Regions from separate parts of the Streptomyces sp. NPDC005775 genome, predicted to be linked through region 4. Evidence: riboswitches for the same ligand, from Rfam matches in the RefSeq annotation. Region 4 holds a riboswitch; each other region holds the start of a gene.
What was found. A riboswitch is a leader RNA that binds a small molecule or an ion and turns the genes downstream of it on or off. The one in region 4 is predicted to bind thiamine pyrophosphate.
Positions count from the first base shown of each region.

Region 1 (3,390 bases), on a different contig from region 4:
GCGATGTCGGGGAGGTGGAGCCAGGCAGGGACGAGAGCATCGATCTTTGCGTCAATCTCGGTCACGGGGACAAGCGTGCCATCCCGGACCGACAGTCGGTACCCGGGCCGCCCGTACGGGGGCCGGTCGGCCCGTCAGAGCGTGGCCGATTTCAGGGGAACGGCGGGGTCGGCGACCCGCTCCGGCGCGAGTTCCGCCCCCGATTCGACGAGTTTGCGCCCCTGCGCCAGATCGCGCGGACGGCCGACCGCCAGTACGGCGACGAGCGCGCCGGCCCGCAGCCAGCACACCGTCCACGACGGCTCGGCCGGATCGCCGCGCCACACCAGCGTGTCGGCCCGCGTGTGGTGGCCCGCGTACTGGACGAAGCGGCCGAACTGCTCGGACCAGAAGTACGGCACGGGGTCGTAGACCGGGGGCGGCCCGTCGCCCACGGAATCAGAGGCGGCGACGGCTGCGGCGACCGTCCGGGGGCCCTGGAGGGCGTTGTCCCAGTGGTGGACGAGCAGCCGCTCGCCGTACCGGGCCGAGGGGAAGGAGGCGCAGTCCCCGACCGCGTACACATCGGGGAGCGAGGTGTGCAGTGACGCGTCGGCGGTCACCGATCCGTCCGGCCCGAGCTCGATGCCCGAACCGGCGAGCCATCCGGTCGCGGGCCGGGCGCCGATGCCGACGACGACCGCGTCCGCCGGGACCGTGCGGCCGTCGGCCAGGACCACGCGGCCGGGCGCGATGCTGTCGACGCGCGCGCCGGTGAGGAGTACGGCGCCGCTCTCGGCGTACCAGCCGGCCATGGGGGCGGCGACCTCGGCGGGCAGCGCGCCGGCGAGCGGGTGGTCGGCGGCCTCGACGACGGTGACCGCGCAGCCGGCCGCCCGGGCGGCGGTGGCGAACTCGGCGCCGATCCAGCCCGCGCCGACGACCACGACGTCGTGCCGGCGTTCGAGGACCGGCCTCAGCCGGGCGGCGTCGTCCAGTGTGCGCAGGAGGTGGACTCCCGGGACGCCCTCGGAGCCGGGCAGCACCAGGGGCTCGGCCCCGGTGGCGACGACCAGGACGTCGTAGGGGACGGGCCCCTCCGGGGTGTCCAGTTCGTGGTCCGCCGCGCGCAGCGCGGTCACGTCGAGGCCGAGCCGCAGGGCGATCTCCAGCGCCTCGAAGTCGATGTCGAAGGCCGAGTCCTCGGCCTTCCCGAGGAGGACCGCCTTCGACAGCGGCGGCCGGTCGTACGGCTGATGCGGTTCGGCGCCGATCAGCGTGACGGGGCCGGTGCAGCCCCGTTCGCGCAGGGCCACGGCGGTCTGCACGCCCGCCATGCCCGCTCCGGCGATCACGACGCGAGTGCCCTGCCGTGCTTCTGTCTGCTGCTGTCCGCTCTGCTCGTCCACCCGTCCACCTTAAGCACCTGACACACCGTCAGGTAGCCGGTGCCCCGCTCACGGTGACCGGATCGCCGCACCCCTGCCCGTGTCCACCGCACCGTCGGCTCCCTTGCCGGGGTCGCGGGGCAACGGTTTAGGGTGGCCGTGCACATCACTCGCGGGAGCCCGGACGCACCGGGCTGAGAGGGAGGCTGGACGGCCTCCGACCGTACGAACCTGATCCGGGTCATGCCGGCGAAGGGAGGGGCTGGACGCCCATGCGTACGCACCCTGCGAACGGGTCCGACGTCCTCGTCATCGGGGGCGGCATCATCGGCCTGGTCACCGCCTGGCGGGCCGCCCGGCGCGGCCTGGCCACCGCGGTCGTCGATCCCGCACCGGGCGGCGGCGCCGCCCAGGTCGCGGCCGGAATGCTGGCCGCCGTCACCGAACTGCACTACGGCGAGGAGATGCTGCTCGGCCTCAACGTCGCGTCCGCCGCCCGCTATCCGGCGTTCGCGGCCGAGCTGGAGGCGGCGAGCGGGCAGGACATCGGCTTCCGCGCCTGCGGCACCCTGGCCGTCGCTCTCGACGCCGACGACCGGGCCCATCTGCGGGAACTCCACGCCCTGCAGCGCCGCTCGGGGCTGGAGTCGGAGTGGCTGACCGGCCGTGAGTGCCGCCGCCTGGAGCCGATGCTCGCCCCGGGCGTACGCGGGGGTCTGCGGGTCGACGGCGACCATCAGGTCGACCCGAGGCGGCTGGCCTCCGCCCTCCTGACGGCGTGCGAGCGGGCCGGGGTCGCCTTCCACCGCCAACGGGCCGAACGGCTCGCGGTCACGAACGGCCGCGCCACCGGAGCCGTGCTGGCCGACGGGACGCGGGCGGCGGCCGATCAGGTCGTGCTCGCGGCGGGCAGCCTCAGCGGCCGGCTCGCGGGGGTGCCGGAGCACGTCGTACCTCCGGTCCGCCCGGTGAAGGGCCAGGTGCTGCGGCTGACCGTGCCTCCCGCGTACGCCCCCTTCCTCTCCCGCACCGTCCGGGCCGTGGTCCGGGGCAGCCACGTCTATCTCGTACCGCGCGAGAACGGCGAGCTGGTCATCGGCGCCACCAGCGAGGAGATGGGCTGGGACACCACCGTCACGGCGGGCGGCGTGTACGAGCTGCTGCGCGACGCGCACGAGCTGGTGCCGGGCATCACCGAGCTGCCGCTCACCGAAACCGTCGCCGGCCTGCGCCCCGCCTCCCCCGACAACGCCCCGCTGCTCGGCCGCACCGCCCTGCCCGGCCTCCACCTCGCCACCGGGCACCACCGCAACGGGGTACTCCTCACCCCCGTCACCGGGGACGCCATGGCACAGCTGCTGGCCGACGGCGAGCTGCCCGAGGTGGCCCGCCCCTTCTCCCCCGGCCGTTTCTCCCCCACCGCCGCCCCCGTACGACAGGAGCAGCCCGCATGACCGAGCCCGTACCCGCCCCCGCGGCCGCGTCCGCGTCCCCGTCCGCGAACAACGACCCTGTGAACGTCTCCGCGAACGTCTCCGCGAACGTCTCCGTGAACGTCTCCGTGAACGGCGAGGCCGTCGCCGTGGTGCCCGGGACCTCTCTGCAGACCCTGGTCGCCTCCATGACGCATGCGCCCTCCGGCGTCGCGGCCGCCCTGAACGAGAGCGTCGTCCCGCGTGGCCAGTGGCCCGCGGCCACCCTCACCGACGGCGACCGGGTCGAGGTCCTCACCGCGGTCCAGGGAGGCTGACCATGTCCGACGACGTCTTCTCGCTCGGCGGCACCGTCCTCGGTTCCCGGCTGATCATGGGGACCGGCGGCGCACCCAGCCTGGACGTGCTGGAGCGGTCCCTGACCGCGTCCGGCACCGAGCTGACCACCGTGGCGATGCGCCGCCTCGACCCGACCGTGCACGGCTCCGTGCTCTCCGTGCTGGAGCGGCTCTCCATCCGTGTGCTGCCGAACACGGCCGGCTGCTTCACGGCGGGCGAGGCCGTGCTCACCGCCCGGCTGGCCCGCGAGG
Region 1 covers NZ_JBIAIU010000011.1:78,219-81,608, reverse strand. Annotated here, with positions in the region: gene ACFYPA_RS24725 (Rv2175c family DNA-binding protein) at 1-65, opposite strand, end outside; gene ACFYPA_RS24720 (NAD(P)/FAD-dependent oxidoreductase) at 135-1,316, opposite strand; TPP riboswitch at 1,530-1,642, shown strand; gene thiO (glycine oxidase ThiO) at 1,640-2,821, shown strand; gene thiS (sulfur carrier protein ThiS) at 2,917-3,117, shown strand; gene ACFYPA_RS24705 (thiazole synthase) at 3,120-3,390, shown strand, end outside.
Region 1: linked by a shared signal. The riboswitch ahead of thiO (glycine oxidase ThiO) and the one ahead of ACFYPA_RS28395 (purine-cytosine permease family protein) in region 4 are both predicted to bind thiamine pyrophosphate.

Region 2 (3,390 bases), on a different contig from region 4:
TTCCTGGCCAGATTCATCTACTGCGGGGTTGAACGATGCGCGAGTCGGTTCAAGCTGAGGTCATGATGAGCTTCCTCGTCTCCGAGGAGCTCTCTTTCCGTATCCCGGTGGAGCTCCGGTACGAAGTGTGCGATCCGTACGCGATCCGGATGACCTTCCATCTGCCCGGCGACGCCCCCGTCACCTGGGCTTTCGGCCGCGAGCTGCTGCTCGACGGCCTCAACAGCCCCAGTGGTGACGGCGATGTACACATCGGGCCGACCGAGCCCGAAGGGCTGTCCGATGTCCACATCAGGCTCCAGGTGGGGGCCGACCGAGCCCTCTTCAGGGCCGGTACGGCACCTCTCGTGGCATTTCTCGACCGGACGGACAAACTCGTGCCGCTCGGGCAGGAGTGCACGCTGGGTGACTTCGAGGGCAATCTGGAAGAGGCACTGGGGCGGATTCTGGCCGAGGAACAGAACGCCGGCTGACGAAGCCCGTGCCCTTGGCCTGCCTGCCGGTCGAACAGCACACCTGCCGAACGGGTGAATCGCTCTCCGTGTTCGGGCACTCAGGACCTCGCCCGACGACGGCGTCCCCTGCCGCTCCGTACGGGAGGCGGAGGTCCTGCGTCCACGCCGGAACCGGCGCGGTCCGCGGAGACAACCAGCGCCGCGAGCGCGGTGGTCACCGGGACCGAGGCGACCAGCCCGATCGAGCCGATCAGTGTGCGCACGATCTCCTCCGCCACCAGTTCGCTGTTGGCCACCGTCCCCACGCCGCTCTGGGCGACCGAGAACAGCAGCAGCAACGGAAGCGCCGCGCCCGCGTAGGCGAGCACCAGGGTGTTGACCACCGAGGCGATGTGGTCGCGTCCGATCCTGATCCCTGCCCGGTAGAGCTTCTTCGCACTCATCGTCGGGTCCGCCTGGTGCAGTTCCCAGACCGCCGAGGTCTGGGTGACCGTCACGTCGTCGAGCACTCCCAGCGAACCGATGATGACGCCGGCCAGCAGCAGCCCGCTCATGTCGATGTGCGGATACAGGCCGTGGATGAGACCGGTGTTGTCATCGGTGTTCCCGCTCAGGCTCGCCCAGCCGATGAAGAGCGAGCCGAGCAGTCCGATGAGCAGCAGTGAGATCAGGGTGCCGATGACGGCGACCGAGGTGCGGGCCGTCAGCCCGTGGCAGATGTAGAGCGCGATCAGCATGATCGCGCTCGCTCCGACGACCGCCACGACCAGCGGGTTGGAGCCCTGCAGGATGGCCGGAAGGATGAAGAGGGTCAGCACGGCGAACGACAGGGCGAGCGCCACCAGGGCCATCACCCCGCGCATTCGGCCCACGGCGACCACCACCAGCGCGAAGATCCCCGCCAGCAGCATCAACGGGAACTTCCGGTTCACATCGGTGACGGAGTACTGGAGGTCATGGGGTGCGTCCGGGGCGTACGCGACCACCACCCCCTGACCGTCCCGCAGCTGCCGGGGTGCGTCGGGCTGGACGACCTCGACGAACTTCCGGCCGTCGTCCTTCCCGCTCGTGATCTCGACGGTCGCCTTCTTGCAGAGGGCGGCCCCGTCGTCGCCCTCGGCCTGGTCGCCGGTGGGCGGGGCGTTCTCGCCGCTGACGGGCAGCTGCGAGGCGTTCACGTCCTTGCAGTCGACCTTGTCGATGTTCACCACCTTGCCCTGTTGGGTCTGCCGGTCGAAGCCGACGCCGGTGCGCTCGTGCGCCGGCGCACCACCGGGCCAGAGGACCACGAGCCCGACGACTACCGCCGCCGCGAACGGGATCAGCACGGCGGCGATCACCTTGCGCAGATGACCGGAGACGGGAGCGGCGGGGCCGTGGCTGTGGGAGTGCGTGTGCTGATGGCCCTGCGGTTCGGGGTCGCTATGAGGGGACGTCACCGGCAGATCATCGCAAGAAGACAAGGGGCCCTCTGTTCAGCTCGCCAACAAGGGCGCTAGCGTGGTGGCACCTTTGCACACGCGGGAGCTCGGAGCACCGGGCTGAGAGGGCGCTGATCTCCGTACGTCCGTACGGGACAGGCTGCGCCGACCGCCGAACCTGTTACCGGGTAATGCCGGCGTAGGGAGTAGGTCTCATGACCACATCGGATGCACGCACGCCTGCCTCGAACCAGAACGACGAGGCCGGGAAGTCCATCGGCTGGCACAAGGGTTACGTCCAGGGCTCACGCCCGGACCTCCGGGTGCCGGTTCGTCAGGTGCACCTCACCAACGGCAAGGACGTGACGCTGTACGACACGTCGGGGCCGTACACCGATCCCACCACCGAGACCGATGTCCGCCGGGGACTGGCGCCCCTGCGGGAGCACTGGATCATCGCCCGCGGTGACACCGAGGAGTACACGGGGCGTCCCGGACGGCCCGAGGACGACGGGCTCAAGCACACCTCACCGCGCGGTGGGCTGCGCAATCTGGACGCGGTCTTCCCCGGCCGCCCCCGGCAGCCGCGGCGCAGCCGGGACGGCCGTCCCGTCACCCAGCTCGCGTACGCCCGCCGGGGCGAAATCACCCCGGAGATGGAGTACGTCGCGATCCGGGAGAACGTCGGGCCCGAGGTGGTGCGCGAGGAGATCGCCGCCGGCCGGGCCGTGCTGCCGGTCAACGTCAACCACCCGGAGATCGAGCCGATGATCATCGGCAAGCGGTTCCTGGTGAAGGTGAACGCGAACATCGGCAACTCCGCGGTCTCGTCCTCCATCGAGGAGGAGGTGGACAAGATGACCTGGGCGACCAAGTGGGGCGCCGACACCGTCATGGATCTGTCCACCGGCCGCAACATCCACACCACCCGTGAGTGGGTTCTTCGCAACTCCCCCGTCCCGATCGGCACCGTGCCGCTCTACCAGGCCCTGGAGAAGGTCGACGGCAGGGCGGAGGAGCTGACCTGGGAGGTCTACAAGGACACCGTGATCGAGCAGGCCGAGCAGGGCGTCGACTACATGACGGTGCACGCCGGCGTGCGCCTGCCGTACGTGCCGCTGACGGCCCGGCGCAAGACCGGCATCGTCTCCCGGGGCGGCTCGATCATGGCGGCGTGGTGTCTCGCGCACCACAAGGAGTCTTTCCTCTACGAGCACTTCGAGGAGCTCTGCGAGATCCTCGCCTCGTACGACGTGACGTACTCCCTGGGCGACGGGCTGCGGCCCGGGTCGATCGCGGACGCCAACGACGAGGCCCAGTTCGCGGAGCTGCGTACGCTCGGCGAACTGAACACGGTCGCCAAGCGGTTCGGGGTCCAGACCATGATCGAGGGGCCGGGCCACGTCCCGATGCACAAGATCAAGGAGAACATCGACCTCCAGCAGGAGATCTGCGAGGAGGCGCCGTTCTACACGCTCGGCCCGCTGACGACGGATGTGGCGCCGGCGTACGAC
Region 2 covers NZ_JBIAIU010000008.1:314,349-317,738, reverse strand. Annotated here, with positions in the region: gene ACFYPA_RS20755 (SsgA family sporulation/cell division regulator) at 36-473, shown strand; gene ACFYPA_RS20750 (YibE/F family protein) at 554-1,894, opposite strand; TPP riboswitch at 1,966-2,099, shown strand; gene thiC (phosphomethylpyrimidine synthase ThiC) at 2,092-3,390, shown strand, end outside.
Region 2: linked by a shared signal. The riboswitch ahead of thiC (phosphomethylpyrimidine synthase ThiC) and the one ahead of ACFYPA_RS28395 (purine-cytosine permease family protein) in region 4 are both predicted to bind thiamine pyrophosphate.

Region 3 (3,390 bases), on a different contig from region 4:
GGACCATCAGGGCCACGGCAGCCCGCGCCGGGGCCGTCCCGGGTGACGAGCGGGGGCACCGCCGCGCGTCTGCGACACTGGAAGAACCATGCCTAAGCCCGGAGAACTCACTTTCGTCGCGCCCCGCGGAGCCAAGAAGCCCCCGCGGCACCTCGCCGACCTCACGCCCGCCGAGCGCAAGGAAGCAGTCGCCGCGATCGGCGAGAAGCCGTTCCGCGCCCAGCAGCTCTCGCAGCACTACTTCGCGCGGTACGCGCACGACCCGGCGGAGTGGACCAACATCCCGGCCGCGTCGCGGGGCAAGCTCGCCGAGGCGATGTTCCCGGACCTCATGTCCGTGGTCCGCCACATCAGCTGCGACGACGACACGACCCGCAAGACGCTGTGGAAGCTGCACGACGGGACGCTGGTCGAGTCCGTCCTGATGCGGTACCCCGAGCGCGTCACGATGTGCATCTCCTCGCAGGCCGGCTGCGGCATGAACTGCCCGTTCTGCGCCACCGGACAGGCCGGTCTCGACCGCAACCTCTCCACCGCCGAGATCGTCCACCAGATCGTGGACGGCATGCGGGCGCTGCGCGACGGCGACGTTCCGGGCGGACCGGCCCGGCTCTCCAACATCGTCTTCATGGGTATGGGCGAGCCGCTCGCCAACTACAACCGCGTCGTCGGCGCCATCCGCCGGCTGACCGACCCGGAGCCGGACGGCCTCGGGCTCTCGCAGCGCGGGATCACCGTCTCCACCGTGGGTCTCGTCCCCGCGATGCTGCGCTTCGCCGACGAGGGCTTCAAGTGCCGTCTCGCCGTTTCGCTGCACGCCCCGGACGATGAGCTGCGCGACACCCTCGTGCCGGTGAACACCCGGTGGAAGGTGCGCGAGGTACTGGACGCCGCGTGGGAGTACGCGGAGAAGTCCGGACGCCGCATCTCCATCGAGTACGCGCTGATCCGCGACATCAACGACCAGGCCTGGCGGGGCGACCGGCTGGGCCGGCTGCTCAAGGGCAAGCGGGTGCACGTCAACCTGATCCCGCTGAACCCGACGCCCGGCTCGAAGTGGACGGCCTCGCGGCCCGAGGACGAGAAGGCGTTCGTCGAGGCCATCGCCGCCCACGGGGTGCCGGTGACCGTCCGCGACACCCGGGGTCAGGAGATCGACGGGGCCTGCGGACAGCTGGCGGCGTCCGAGCGCTGACGGCCGCGCTCACGGCCGGAAACGGCCGTGTAGCCTGGGCTCGAATTCAACTTCATATTCCGACAGGGGAGCGCCACAGCGCTGAGAGTGCGGCACCAAGGACAGGTTGGCCGCAGACCCTCTGAACCTCGCCCGGGTCATTCCGGGTAGGAAGTTCGGACCTTACTCAAGCTGTTGCGCCCTGCCCGCTTCCGGTCTCCGCCGGTGCGGGCAGGGCCGCGTCTCTTCCTGGTCACCCCCAGGAGGAATCACATGAGCACCACCAAGAAGATCGCGGTGACGGCCGTCGCCGCCGCGCTCGGCGCGAGCGCGCTCGCCGGATGCGGAAGTTCCGACGACTCGGCGTCCGGTTCCGGAAGCACCGGCAGTTCCGGCTCCAAGACCGTCACCCTCGTCAGCCACGACTCCTTCAACGCCTCCAAGGGCGTGCTGAAGGAGTTCACCAAGGAGACCGGCTACACGGTCAAGGTGCTGAAGAGCGGCGACGCGGGCGCCGCCCTCAACCAGGAGATCCTGACCAAGGGCTCGCCCCGCGGCGACGTGTTCTTCGGCGTCGACAACACCCTGCTCTCGCGCGCCCTCGACAACGGCCTGTTCACGCCGTACGAGGCGAAGGGCCTCGACCAGGTCCCCCCCGATGTCCAGCTGGACGCCGCCAAGCACCGGGTCACCCCCATCGACACCGGTGACATCTGCGTCAACTACGACAAGAAGTACTTCGCCGACAGGAAGCTCGCTCCGCCGCGGTCCTTCGACGACCTGGCGAAGCCCGCGTACAAGAACCTGCTCGTCACCGAGAACGCGGCGACCTCCTCGCCGGGCCTCGGCTTCCTCCTCGGCACCGTCGCCACGTACGGCGAGGACGGCTACCAGGACTACTGGAAGAAGCTGAAGAGCAACGGGGTCAAGGTCGTCGACGGCTGGGAGCAGGCGTACAACGAGGAGTTCTCCGGCTCCGCCGGCGGCAAGAAGGCCAAGGCCGACCGGCCGCTCGTCGTCAGTTACGCCTCCAGTCCGCCCGTCGAGGTGCTGTACGCGGACCCGCAGCCGAAGACCGCGCCGACCGGTGTCGCCACCGGGACGTGCTTCCGCCAGATCGAGTTCGCCGGTCTGCTCGACGGAGCGAAGAACGAGGCGGGCGGCAAGGCCCTGCTGGACTTCCTGATCGGCAAGAAGTTCCAGGAGGACATGCCGCTCAACATGTTCGTCAGCCCCGTGACGAAGGGCGCGAAGGTACCGGACCTCTTCACGAAGTTCGGTGCCACCGTCGACAAGCCGACGACCGTCGCCCCGGACGAGATCGCCAAGAACCGTGAGCAGTGGGTCCAGTCATGGTCCTCGCTCGTAGTGAAGTAGCGAAGACTCCCGTACGCGGACCGGGCGCGCGCGGGAGGGCCGCGCGCGCCCGGTCGCTGCGCGGGGGCGCGGTGCGGCTCGGCCTGATGGCCGTGCCCGTGGTGTTCTTCGCGTTGTTCTTCGCCTACCCCGTCGTCGCGATCGTGGGGCGCGGGCTCAAGGCCGACGGCGTGTGGCAGTTCGGACGGTTCGGCGAGGTGCTGAGCCGGCCGGACATCCAGGATGTCCTCTGGTTCACGCTCTGGCAGGCCCTTGCCTCGACCGCGTTGACCCTGCTGATCGCGCTGCCGGGTGCCTATGTCTTCGCCCGGTTCGACTTCCCCGGCAAACAACTGCTGCGGGCCGTCGTCACCGTGCCGTTCGTCCTGCCGACCGTGGTCGTCGGTACCGCGTTCCTCGCGCTGCTCGGCCGCGGTGGCTTCCTCGACGAGCTGTGGGGTGTACGGCTCGACACCACGGTGTGGGCGATCCTGCTCGCCCATGTCTTCTTCAACTACGCCGTCGTCGTGCGCACCGTCGGCGGACTCTGGGCGCAGCTCGACCCGCGGCAGGAGGAGGCCGCGCGGGTCCTGGGCGCCGGGCGGTTCGCCGCCTGGCGGCGTGTCACCCTCCCCGCCCTCGGGCCCGCCGTGGCGGCCGCGGCGCTGATGGTCTTCCTCTTCACCTTCACCTCCTTCGGTGTCGTACAGATCCTCGGCGGACCGGGCTTCTCCACGCTGGAGGTGGAGATCTACCGGCAGACCGCGCAACTGCTCGACCTGCCCACGGCCGCAGTGCTCACCCTGGTCCAGTTCGTCGCGGTCGGCGCCGTACTCGCGGTGCACGCGTGGACCGTGCGG
Region 3 covers NZ_JBIAIU010000003.1:101,065-104,454, reverse strand. Annotated here, with positions in the region: gene rlmN (23S rRNA (adenine(2503)-C(2))-methyltransferase RlmN) at 89-1,195, shown strand; TPP riboswitch at 1,250-1,366, shown strand; gene ACFYPA_RS07850 (thiamine ABC transporter substrate binding subunit) at 1,448-2,551, shown strand; gene ACFYPA_RS07845 (iron ABC transporter permease) at 2,638-3,390, shown strand, end outside.
Region 3: linked by a shared signal. The riboswitch ahead of ACFYPA_RS07850 (thiamine ABC transporter substrate binding subunit) and the one ahead of ACFYPA_RS28395 (purine-cytosine permease family protein) in region 4 are both predicted to bind thiamine pyrophosphate.

Region 4 (3,390 bases):
GGGCCGAGCACTGCCTCCACACGGTGGAGCGCGGCGATCCGCTGCGGCCGAGCAGGACATCAGCGGCTGCCGGAAGAGCCGGTCAAGCGATGTCTCGTTCCCTCGGCCCCGGCGGAGAAACCCGCGATTTCGGATGCATGAGAAGAGGTGGTCAGGGCACTCGATGTCCTGGAGGTTGATTCCTATGGTTCCCCTGCTTCTCGTTCTCCTGCTCGCGCTCGTTCTCTTCGGTGCCGGATTCGCACTGAAGGCCTTGTGGATCGTGGCTGTGATCGTGCTGGCTGTCTGGCTGCTCGGCTTCGTCATGCGTTCCGCCGGAGCGGGCGGCCGCCGTGGTCGCTGGTACCGCTGGTAGTCGTCGACAAGTCAGCAGTGCGGGGTGGGGGCGCCCCCCGGGGGGGGCCCCCCCCCCCGGGGGGGCCCCCCCCGCCGGGCGGGGGGGGGGGGGGCCCCCCCCCCCCGCCCCCCCCCCCCCCCCCCACGTCTGCGCGGCGGCGCAGCCGCAGGGGTGCGTACACGGCGAGGGCTACGACGAACGCGACGTAGTAGGCGAGGTCCGCGCCGTGCAGTGCCGCAGCCACCGGTCCCACGTACAGGCTCGTGTCCATGAACGGCACCGCCGCGCCGAAAGCGACGACGAACGCCACGAGAGCGGGCCACGACGGCTGTGGACGGTCGCTCTCGGAAGTCAGCTCGAACGGTGCTTTCCCCCTTTCCCTGGCGCGTGCGAACCAGTCGACGGCCACCACCGCCACGAAACCGGGGATCCAGTAGCCGACGAACAGCAGCACGTTCTGGAAGCGCGCCGTCGTGTCCGCGGCGTGCATCCACAGCACCAGTGGGAAGCCGAGTACGGCAGACAGGGCCGCCGCCGCCGGCCGGGGGATCGGCACCCCGGCCGTCTGCAGGGCCAACGAGCCGCTGTAGTCGTTCATCGCATTGCTGCACAGTGCGGCCAGCGCGACGGCCAGCAGCCCGAACGCGCCGAGCGCGCCGCCCCCCAGCAGTTCGTCGACCCCCTTCGCGGTCTGGTCGGTGAAGGCCGATGCCCCCCACAGCCCGAGCGCCTGCACGGCCACGAAGGAGACCGAGATGCCGAGAAGCGCGTACCAGAACATGCGGGGGCGGGAAGCGGACCGTGGCAGATACCGACTGAAATCGCTGGCGTAGGGGGCCCAGGACAGGGCGAGGCTGAGCGCGATGGTGCTGGTGAGCACGAAAGCGCCGGCGCGGTCGGCGCCGTGCACCGTCCCGGTCGTGGTCGGGTGGACGCCGTGGAGGAGTCTGACGGCCAGCGCGGCGAAGGCCGCGGCCAGCACGAAGGTCATGATCTTCTGCAGTCGGTGTATCGCCTCGTAGCCGAGCACACCGAGTACGCCTTGCCCCAGCATCATCGCGAGTACGCCCAGCCAGAACGGCCACCCGAACAGGCGAGCCAGCGCGTCCCCGCCGAAGAGGCCGATGAGCGCGTCCCACGCGATCGACGACAGCCACTGCAGCACGCCCGGCACGGCAACGGCCCGGCCGAAAGCGAGGCGGGCCAGCGGCAGTTGCCCTGCCCCCGTGAGACCGCCCCAGGTCCCGAGGTACGCGGTGGGAACGGCGCCCACGAGGGTGCCGAGCACCACAGCCACCAGCGCCGTGGTGAAGTCGAGCCCGAGAACGATGCCGATCGTGCCGGTGAAGACGCCCGTCATGGTGAGGTTCGGAGCGAACCAGACGGTGAACAGCCGCCCTGGACCGCCGTAGCGGTGCGAGTCCGGCACGGGGGCGATCCCGCGGGTCTCGATGCGCAGGTGGCCGACGCCGGAGGGAGCCCGTCCCTCGAAAACGGACGGGGGGCGGGTGACCGCCGGGCCGCTCGGCGCAGGTGGAAACGACATGAATGACATCCCTCCGCCAGTGCTAACTGGTTCAGGTTCGACGGGTGTGATCTCAGCCCCGCTGGTCGGGGCACCCCGTGTCGGATTGCGTCGGCAAGGCTAACCCACGCGTGCGGGCCCGGACGACAGGGCTCCGCCCCTTCGCTGACGGCCGGCTCCTGGCGTGCTGATGAGCCTGGTTGAGCTATGTGGGTGCTGCGAGAGGCTGCCGTGGGGAGGCGGCGCGGCCGCCGAAGCCGGCCACGCGACCGACTCCCGCGGCGCGACGACGCGAGTGCCGCGGGCCGTGACCGTCAGCCCGGGGAGGTGGGCCGGTGGCCGGGGGGCACGGTGATCTCCACGGTGGAGGTGACCCGGACGACCGAAGGGTCGCGGGGCGCCGAACCGAACCCGAAGGTGACCGGCGGGTCCACGGGAGCGAGTACGCCGAGATCCCGCCCGCCGAGGATGGCGGTCGCCGCTCGAACACGGTGCAGGTCCCGGGCCCCGTACCACTCGCGGCGGTCCGGACCCGCGCTCCCCAGCGTACGGACACCCGGCAGCAGGCGGGCCGGTACGTCGCAGACGGCGGCCCAGGAGCGGCTGCGGGCCAGGGGCGCGGGCACCGCGCACAGCAGTCGGCCCAGGAGTGTCCGGGAACCTGTCACGAGGTCCAGCACGAGCGGCCCCGCCCTGACGGACCAACGGTTCCCGTCACGCCTGACCTCGACCGGCACCACCTCGACGTGCTCGAACGTGTAGGTGCCCGCGACGAATTCGGCGATGTGGCGGGAGGGGGCGAGCAGACGGCGCTCTCCGTCCGGGTGCTCGATCATGACGTCGCTGAACGCCCCGAAGGGCGACCGTGGCCAGTGCCCGCATACGAGCCGTGTCCCCGAGGCCGTGCCGACGGCTCCGATCCATCCGTCGAAGTGCAACCGCTGCTTTGCCATGGCGACAGTCTGGCCTGCCCGGGCCGAGCCGGCCGGCACCGCCGCCCGCCCGGCCACGAACGAGGCAACGGACCGCGCGTGCGGTCGCACGGCCGGCGTCGGCGGAAGCCGGAGGGATGGCGGGTCCGAAGACTCCGGGCGGCCCGCCCATGGGTCACCGCTCAGGAGCGTCCTCGTTCAGTTCGGGTTCAAGGCCCTCGGCCACCGTGCTGCGGCTACGGCCGGAATCGGCGCGCCACGCCTCGAAGGCCCAGGTGGTCGACGCGACCACGGCCAGGCCGAGGAGCCAGCCGCCGACCACATCGCTGAACCAGTGGACGCCCAGGGCGACCCGGGTGAAGCCCACGCCCAGCGCCGAGAACACCGACACGCTCCAGCAGAGGTGTCTCGGCCAGCCACGGGGCACCAGCGGGAGCAGCACGAGGACCAGCACGGCGAACGAGGTGGTGGCGGTCATCGCGTGGCCGGAGGGGAAGGAGAAGCCCGGTGCCTGCGCCACCGGGTCCGCCAAGGAGGGCCTGGCCCGCTCGACCACGGTCTTGACCAGCAGCCCGGTCAGCGCGCCCGCCACAGCC
Region 4 covers NZ_JBIAIU010000014.1:12,688-16,077, forward strand. Annotated here, with positions in the region: gene ACFYPA_RS28390 (hydrophobic protein) at 185-355, shown strand; gene ACFYPA_RS28395 (purine-cytosine permease family protein) at 303-1,892, opposite strand; TPP riboswitch at 1,875-1,971, opposite strand; gene ACFYPA_RS28400 (hypothetical protein) at 2,177-2,815, opposite strand; gene ACFYPA_RS28405 (phosphatase PAP2 family protein) at 2,970-3,390, opposite strand, start outside.